2 linked regions of the Bdellovibrio bacteriovorus genome follow. The main gene of each other region encodes a partner of the protein of the gene in region 2 in a complex. Links are inferred from orthologs where the notes say so. Each region holds a gene or a part of one and is shown on either strand. Other genes may lie near its edges.

The links. Proteins that work in one complex are often made in the same cells at the same time.
Region 1: the proteins of AZI86_RS06505 (region 2) and nuoD are in contact, whole or in part, in a cryo-EM structure (PDB 6ZJN), measured with the Thermus thermophilus proteins. The link is inferred for Bdellovibrio bacteriovorus from one-to-one orthologs. Residues at the interface, in WP_096411116.1 of Thermus thermophilus: Glu45, Ser46, Asn48, Pro50, Ala51, Gly52, Glu53; in WP_223903221.1 of Thermus thermophilus: Met26, Thr27, Asn29, Gly31, Pro32, His34.

The regions. Positions count from the first base shown.
Region 1 is NZ_LUKE01000001.1:543,455-548,050, forward strand. Bases 777-3,764 are described here. They hold nuoD (NADH dehydrogenase (quinone) subunit D), read right to left. Parts: upstream 3,118-3,764; coding sequence 1,435-3,117; downstream 777-1,434. Other genes in these bases: nuoF (NADH-quinone oxidoreductase subunit NuoF), read right to left, coding at 777-960; AZI86_RS02625 (complex I 24 kDa subunit family protein), read right to left, coding at 960-1,433; AZI86_RS02635 (NADH-quinone oxidoreductase subunit B), read right to left, coding at 3,104-3,643. In the rest of the region: more of nuoF, read right to left, coding at 1-776; AZI86_RS02640 (S8 family peptidase), read left to right, coding at 3,892-4,596.
Region 2 is NZ_LUKE01000001.1:1,336,720-1,341,030, forward strand. The notes cover bases 1-2,703. They hold AZI86_RS06505 (NADH-quinone oxidoreductase subunit A), read right to left. Parts: upstream 1,685-2,703; coding sequence 1,316-1,684; downstream 1-1,315. Other genes in these bases: AZI86_RS06495 (NADH-quinone oxidoreductase subunit J), read right to left, coding at 1-156; AZI86_RS06500 (complex I subunit 1/NuoH family protein), read right to left, coding at 167-1,312; mfd (transcription-repair coupling factor), read left to right, coding at 1,804-2,703. Outside these bases: more of mfd, read left to right, coding at 2,704-4,311. UniProt on the Escherichia coli protein: NDH-1 shuttles electrons from NADH, via FMN and iron-sulfur (Fe-S) centers, to quinones in the respiratory chain. The immediate electron acceptor for the enzyme in this species is believed to be ubiquinone.

The sequences.
Region 1 (4,596 bases), 790 kb from region 2 along the record:
CATCACGATGATCGCCCCAGAACCAAGCATGGTTCCTAGTCCCGCCAAAGATTCATAATCTAGGTTTGCTTTAGCGACTTCTTCGGCCGTCAAAACCGGAGCAGAAGATCCCCCCGGAATCACCGCTTTCAGTTTGCGACCGGGTTTCATACCGCCGCACTCTTTCATGATGATATCCATCAATGGGTAACCCAACGGAACTTCGAAGTTGCCTGGGTTCACAACGTTCCCCGAAACAGAGAATAATTTTGTTCCTGCTGATTTTTCAGTTCCGTATTTGCGATAAACTTGGGCGCCATCACGAATGATGTAAGTGACTGCTGCCAAAGTTTCCACGTTATTTACGATGGTAGGCTTACGAAGGTAACCTTGAACCGCTGGGAATGGCGGTTTTAATTTGGGCTGACCTTTAAGACCTTCCAATGAAGAAATCATCCCGGTTTCTTCGCCACAGATGTAAGCACCAGCTCCACGGTAAACATCTAAATCAAAATCAAAACCTGATCCCAAGATATTTTTACCTAAAAGGCCCGCATCATAAGCTTCTTTCAATGCTTTTTCTAAGCATTGGATCGGGTAAACGTATTCACCCCGAACATAGATGTAGCCTTTTTTCGAACCAATCGCGAAAGCAGAAATGATCATACCTTCAATCAATTGATGAGGAGCACGCTCCATCATCATGCGGTCTTTGAAAGTTCCAGGCTCCCCTTCATCCGCATTACACAACAAATAACGAGGTTCATTATTTTTGGGCAGAAAGCCCCACTTCATACCCGTCGGGAAACCCGCACCACCACGACCACGCAATCCTGAAGCTTTCACTTCGTCGATGATTTGCTGAGGTTGCATCTTGAAAACTTTATGCAAAGTCTCGTAGCCGCCTTTAGCTTTGTAACCTGCTAAAGTTTGGTATTCGGGCAAATGATAGAATTCGGTTAATACTTTTGATTCAGCCATTACTTCATCCCTCTGAGAAGGTTCATCGCCGTCTCTGGAGTCAATTTCTCGTGATACTTATCATTCACTTGCATCATGGGCGCGGTTCCACACGAACCTAAGCACTCAACACGGCTGACAGTGAAACGACCATCTGCAGTCACTTCGTTTAATTTCACACCCAGCTCGTGGCAGATGTGATTTGAAAGTTCACGACCGCCTTCAAGCGCGCAAGAAATATTCGTGCACACTTGAACGTGGTATTTACCCACCGGCTTTTGATTGAACATCGTGTAGAATTTGAAAACTTCATTGATACGCGCTTCAGGAATTTCCATTACTTTAGCTAAGTAAGTGATCATCTCTGGAGTGATGAATCCTTTGTTTTCTTTTTGTGCAATATAAAGACTTGGAATGATCGCCGATTCCTTAGCTTCGTAACGAGCTAGTTCTTTCTTAACGTTCTGCAAGCCTTGTTCTGAAAGTGTAAACATATTAACGATCCAATTCCCCAGCGATAAGGTTCATAGAAGCGATAGTCGCGATGGCGTCAGCAAGCTGCGCACCTTTCACTACTGTCGGATAAGACTGATAAATCGCAAAGCAAGGTGGACGAACTTTCAAACGATACGGATTCGCAGAGCCATCTGAAACCAGGTAAAAACCCAGCTCTCCGTTGGCTGCTTCCGTGGCGTCGTAAACTTCACCCACCGGAGGACGAAGACCTTTAATGATCAACATAAAGTGATTCATCAAACCTTCGATGTTTCCGTAAACGTCTTTTTTCTCTGGCAGAACGATGCCTTTATCGCGGATCGTGTAATCCCCGCCTGGAACGTTTTTGCAGACTTGTTCGATGATACGAACAGACTGACGCATTTCTTCAAAACGCACCAAGTAACGATCATAGATATCGCCCGATGTTCCCACCGGAACATCAAAGTCTAAAGCATCATAACCATAATAAGGTTGAGCTTTACGCAAATCCAAGTTCACACCTGAAGCGCGTAACAACGGCCCCGTATAGCCCCATTGAATCGCATCTTGAGCCGAAACGGGACAAATACCACGAGTACGGTTGATGAAGATCTTATTGTCGACAACCATCGACGCCATTTCATCCGTGCCTTTGCGAATTTCTTTACAAAGAGCAAGGACCTCATCAAACCAACCCTCCGGCGCATCTTGAGCCATACCACCGACGCGAGTCATGGATACCGTCAAACGAGCTCCGCAAAGTTTTTCAAATAGGCCGTAAGTTTTTTCACGCAGACCAAACATATAGAAGAAGCTTGTTAAAGCCCCCAAGTCCATCGCGCCCGTACCGATCGCGATCGTATGATCGATGATACGAGAAAGCTCGGCCAAGATAACACGCATGGCTTGCGCTTTTGGCGGGATTTCAACGCCCAACAAACGCTCCACCGCTTTACAGTAGCCAATGTTATTCATCGGGGCTGAGCAGTAGTTCAAACGATCGGTGTAAGGAATAACCTGGTTGTACGGATGAGTTTCCGCCATTTTTTCAAAACAACGGTGAAGGTAGCCGATTTCATTGTTACAACGAACAATCGTCTCGCCATCCATTTCAGCCATAACCCTTAAGGTGCCGTGCATCGCTGTATGGGCCGGGCCGATGTTCAAAGGAACATATTTTTCATTCAACACATCACCTGGAGAACCCGGCTCGTTATTGAAGTGAATTGGCATCGACGTCGTGCAAGCTTGTTGCAAGTTCGCATCGTAATCTTTGCGCAGTGGATGGCCCACAAATTGATGGTGAGTCAAGATACGGCGCAAATTCATATGACCATCGAATTTAATCCCGAACATGTCATAAGCTTCACGTTCAAACCAGTCCGCACCACGGTAAGCCGGGATCGCGGTTCCGATAGACTCATTTTCGCCCACTTGCGCTTTTACGCGCAGACGTGAAGAGTCTTTGGAAGAAAAAAGATGATAAACAACGTCGAAACGTTTCGCGCGATTTGGATAATCCACACCACACACGTCCATCAAGAAATCAAAGGCACCACTGTCGTGAAGGTACTTCAACAACGCCGGCACATCTTCTTTTGGAACTTCAAGAACATCGTCACCCACGGCGTGGATGAATTTATAGTTCTCGATTTTAAATTTTCCCTGAAGGGATTGTTTTAAAGTCTCAAGCTTGTTCATATGGATTTTTCCAGTTGTCTTTCCAAGGACGCGGTTGATGAGTCGCGATCATACGTTGCAAGGCCATGATACCGTCCATAACAGCTTCCGGAGTTGGAGGGCATCCAGGGATGTAAACATCGACAGGGATGACTTTATCAACACCTTGAAGAACGTGATAAGCACGATAAAAACCACCTGAACTTGCACACGCTCCCATAGAGATCACGTATTTTGGTTCAAGCATTTGTTGGTAGATACGAGTAATAACTGGAGCCATTTTTTCCGTGATCGTTCCCGCAACAACAAGCAAGTCTGCTTGGCGTGGAGAGAAGCGGGCCACCTCGGCACCGAAGCGCGCAAGATCATATTTTGGTCCCATCACCGACATGAATTCGATACCGCAACAAGCAGTACCGTATGGCATCGGCCATAGTGAATTCTTACGTCCCCAAGCCACTATAGCGTCTAGTTTCGTGGTGAACGCAATATCGCGTGACATATCATCGATGGCTTGAGTTCCCTCAGCCCCGTGTTCATTTTGCATAGAAACACCTCTGCAATTTCATTTAGCTATCATTAAGTAGTTACTGAAAATCCGCAATCCTGACAACTAGATAAGTGCGATGTTGCGGTCTCGAGATTTCTTCAACGCACCTTTCCAAATTCGAGCGATTCCGTTGCTTATCTCGATGACTCACTTTTACACTTTAATTTGCGCTCTAAAAAGGGGACCAAGGCCGAGATTTCTTGGCTCGTCTTGAGAGTGGAAATCATCTTCGAGGGGGAACATCGATGAAAAAAACCATGCAGTACGTGAGCTCGGCTATTTTTGCGAGCTGCCTAATGGCAGGAACCGCACAAGCCAACGGAAAAAAACAAGATTTGCTTGTTAAACTCGCACCGGGATTCGTTGAATTCCAAATGGCGGGTGCGAAAGTCGAGAAATTGACGGAAACGTGGGTGCGCGTTCAGGCCCCTCGCGGAGTCAGCATTCAATCTTTAGAAAGAAACTCTGCGGTTGAGTATGTTCAACCGAACTATAAAATCACTTTGATGGAGGACTACTCCATTCAAGACCCTCTTCGCAAAGCCGCTTTAGCAAAAATGTTGTCTCGCAATCCTGAAGTTGGAACTTTGGCTAAAGTGGACAACCCTGCGATTCCTGACGCTCCGCAATCTACTTCGGGTGCAGATCCTCTTTTTGCTCAACAATGGGGCATGAAAGACATCGGCGTGATCGACGCTTGGAAAGTGACTCGCGGAAATCCAGACATGGTTGTGGCCGTGATCGATACGGGTGTTGATTACACGCACGAAGATCTTTTGCCCAACTTATGGAGAAACGCCGGCGAAATTCCAAACAACGGTATCGATGACGACAATAACGGTTACATCGACGACGTGATTGGCTGGGACTTTGTTTCTAATGATAACAAACCTTATGACTTGGCGATGGAACCCATCGACATCCTATTTAAAGGTGGAAATCCAGGTCAC
Region 2 (4,311 bases):
AAATGCGTTTAAGGTTACAAACAACGCCGAAATTCCCACCATGGTCATGGCCAAGCAAAGAGCAGAATAAATCGGATTGTTCATCAAGATCACGCTAAGGCCGCTTGCTAAAACGACAAAAGCTAAGAACCAAAATAAAAAAGCATCTGCAGTCACGTCAGTCTCCTTACAATGATGCTACGTAAATAATTAAAGCGGTCGCGATTGTGTTCGCTAGCGCCCACGGCAAAAGCGTTTTCCATCCGAAGGCCATCAATTGATCGTAACGGAAGCGCGGAAGCGTCCAACGAACCCAAATGAAAACCCACATAAAAAACGCAAACTTGATAAAGAACGAAAGGAAGTGCAGAAGGGCCACAAGACCGCTACCAAAACCAATCGAAGTCGCCCATTCATTAAGCTCGCCAACAGTCACATAAGGAATGCTGAAACCCCCAAAGAAGAATAGCGCCATTAAACCAGAAGCGATCATCATATGGCCGTACTCACCGATGAAGAACATATTGAATTTAAATCCGCCGTACTCGGTGTGGAAACCGGCAACAAGCTCGGATTCACCCTCAGCTAAGTCAAATGGCAGGCGGTTTGATTCAGCAAATGTGGTCGTGAAGAACAACAAGGCCGCTAACGGCTGGTAAAAGATACCCCAATTTGGAAGCCAGCTCGCCACAACATTGTGACCTAAGAAGTTAAAACTCAATGGACCTTGTTGAGCCAGTGTCATTGCCGTTAAATCAAAAGTTCCATAAAGCATAATGATGCCGACGATAGAAAGACCCAAAGCCAACTCATAAGAGATTGCTTGAGCTGACGCTCGAAGAGCACCCATCAAAGCGTATTTATTTCCCGATCCAAAGCCCGCCATCAAAAGGGTGTAAGAAGCTAGTGAAGAAATACCCAAGATGAAAACGATGCCGATACCGATTTCATAACCTTGAACAAGGAATGTGTAGGGCCCCCAAGAAGAGCCAAACATTTCAAACGCGGCTACTTGAATGGGTGTCGACATCGGAATCGCGGAAAACGCCACCGCACCCGGAATCAACGCAAACACCGGCGCTGCATAGTACAAGAAAGTTTTCGCACTTTCTGGAACGAAGTTTTCTTTTGTTAAGAACTTAACGGCATCGGCAAGAAGCTGCATTAAACCCAAAGGTCCTACGCGGTTTGGCCCCAGACGATCTTGGATAAATGCCGATCCACGGCGCTCTAGCCAAACCAAGATAGGAACGGCTTGAACCATCATCAGAAAGATGACGACTAATTTCAGTCCGTTGACTGTAATTTCAAAAATATCTTTACCCATTCCCATGAACTAGTCCCATTCCAATGCTTTTGATTTTACTTCCCAGAACAATCCGTAAATGAAGATCGCAATGAAGACCATCATTGAAATCAACACGAATGCGCCAGTCCCTGTAGCGATGAATTCTCTGAAAGAAACCGCCCATGGATACATGAAGATGATCTCGATATCGAACAAGATAAAAAGGATCGCCGTCAGATAATACTTTACCGAAACTTTCGTATCTTTTTTGTATTGAGATGGTAAGCCGCACTCGTACGGTTCAAATTTTACCGGATTATACTTGGCTTTACCGCCGGTTTTGGACGCGACCCATAGCAAGAATGCACCGAATACCGCGATGAAAATAAAAATGAAGATAATACCACCGAGTGGCATGGCCCCTCCAAAGTTGTCGTTATTATTTGGATTTCAATTAGTTATATATGTGTCGTCTGTGAAAACCAAGAAATATGAATGGAAACAAGGCGATAAGCATGGCAGGATAACTCCACCACATGAAAGCCGAGAGCACTCACACAAGACTCGAATCCATTCTGGAAAGAGCCTTTGAAACATCACGAGGAAAAATCAACGTCACCGGAGCCTCATCACCTCTGGCGCTCGCGTATTTCTTGTCGCAAACTTACTCTAAAAAAATCAACAGCTTGCCGCATCTGGTTGTAGTTGGTAGTGCGCAAGATGCACGCAAACTTTCAGAGCTGATTGAGTTCTTTGACCCGTCTCGTCGAAGCCACCTCTTCGCTTCTTTTGATGTCTCTCCATATTCCGGTCTTTATCCAAACACAAAAGTTGTCAGTGATCGCATTTCGTTTTTGTCGGCGGCCCAAAATGCCAAAGCTGGAGAAATCTTCATATCCCCGTCTGACGCACTGATGCAAAAAACTCTGCCTGTCGAAATTTTAAAGAAAAACTCTCGCAAAGTTTCTTCCGGCGACGAATTGCCAGAAGACATCGCTGAGTTTTTAAATTCTTTAGGATATTCAGCAGCTCCCATGGTCGAAGATCGTGGTCAGTATGCTTTGCGTGGGGGGATTGTTGATATTTTTCCACCGACAACCGACAAGCCTGTCCGTTTAGATTTGTTTGGTGATCAGGTGGAAAGCATTCGTCATTTTGACGTCTCTGACCAAAGAAGCACGGACGAACTTTCATCGTTTGTTTTGACTCCAGCAAGAGAAGTTTTATTTCGTGACGAAACCCATGAGCGGCTTTTGCAACGTGTCCGTGGCATGATTGATGGCCGTGAAGTCGATAAGGCTGAAGCCGAAGATCTGTTGCGATCTTTGGTTCTTAAAAATGTCTTTCCCGGCGTTGAGTTTCTTTTGCCCTATTTTTACGGGGAACTTTCCTCGCCCCTAGATCACTTCCCAGGGCCGGTGAACGTTTGGTTCTTAGATCCGATTGAGATTTCTCGCGTCACGGATGAGCTGGCATCCGATCTTAAAGCTGATTTTGCTCAAAGTCGCAAATATGTTATTCACCCAGAAATTGAGTCTCTTTACGAGGGTTTTGAAAAGCTGCGTTTTCCCGAAAACTCTCGCGAAGTTTATTTTTCGTCACTTCAATATTTTGATGAAGAAAATAGCGAAGATGCTCACGTCGAATATAAAACTTATAACACCCAAGACTTTAACAACTTAAGCCTGGCAAATCCCATCGGATCCGATTTGTGGTCCCAAGCCGCCGCCAATAAACTTCACCGCTGGAAGTCCGATGGATATCGCATCTTTGTCGGATCTAAAAATCAATCCCACATTGAAAAACTAAAGCTGATCTTTGAAAAAATGGATTTGCGCATTCAGCGAATTGCCGACGACGACTATCGTTGGGACACCTGGCTTCAAGAGCAAGACCGCGATGCCGGCCTCGTGCATGTAATTCCGCGCGGGCTGGTTGAAAGCTTGCGTTTAGACGAAGAAAAAATTGTCTTTTTGCGCGATGAAGATTTTTACGGAAAAAAACTTCGCTCGCGCGATTCTTCGGGTGCTCAAGATTTTCAAAAGCAAGCAAAACGCCTGGCTTTCGGTGATTTAAAACCGGGCGATTTGGTCGTTCACGTCAAGCATGGCGTAGGACAGTATGAAGGCTTAAAGCTGATGAACATCAGCGGCGTGGAGTCCGAGTACATTCAGGTGGGGTATAAAGACAAAGACAAACTTTACCTCCCCGTCTATCGCGTGGGACAGCTGCAAAAATTTTCTGGCGCAGCCGCCACCTCCGTCCTGGATAAACTTGGCGGCACGGCCTGGGAAAAAACTAAGACCAAAGTTAAATCTCATGTACGGGATATCGCGTCTGACTTGCTGGCCCTGTATGCAAAACGGGCCGAACTTCATCGGCCGCCCTTCGAATTTAAAGAAAGCGAAATTTCTTTATTTGAAAATGGCTTTCCTTATGAAGAAACCGAAGACCAATTGCGCGCCATTAACGATATTGAAAAGGATCTTCACTCCACGAAGCCGATGGATCGCCTTATCTGTGGCGATGTGGGCTTTGGTAAAACTGAGGTCGCCATGCGCGCGGCCTTCTTTGCCGTGCAAGCCAGAAAACAAGTGGCCTTGCTCGCGCCGACCACCGTCCTGACGTTTCAGCACTTTGAAACTTTGAAAAAGCGCTTTGATGGATGGCCCGTAGATATCCGCGTCTTAAATCGTTTTGTCTCCACCGCGGAAGTTAAAAAGACTTTGCAAGATCTTAAAGATGGCAAAGTCGATATCGTGGTTGGTACTCATAAGCTCTTAGGATCCTCAATCCAATATAAAGATTTAGGCCTATTGATAGTCGATGAAGAACAAAAATTCGGCGTTGCTCATAAGGAAAAAATTAAAAAGATCAAAAACAGTGTTGATACTTTAACTTTGTCAGCCACTCCTATCCCTAGAACTTTGAACATGGCCTTGGTGGGCGTGCGCGATTTAAGTTTAATAAACACCGCGCCCGTGGATCGACTTCCAACCAGAACTTTTGTGACCAAGTTTGATGAAGATACGATTCGCAAAGCC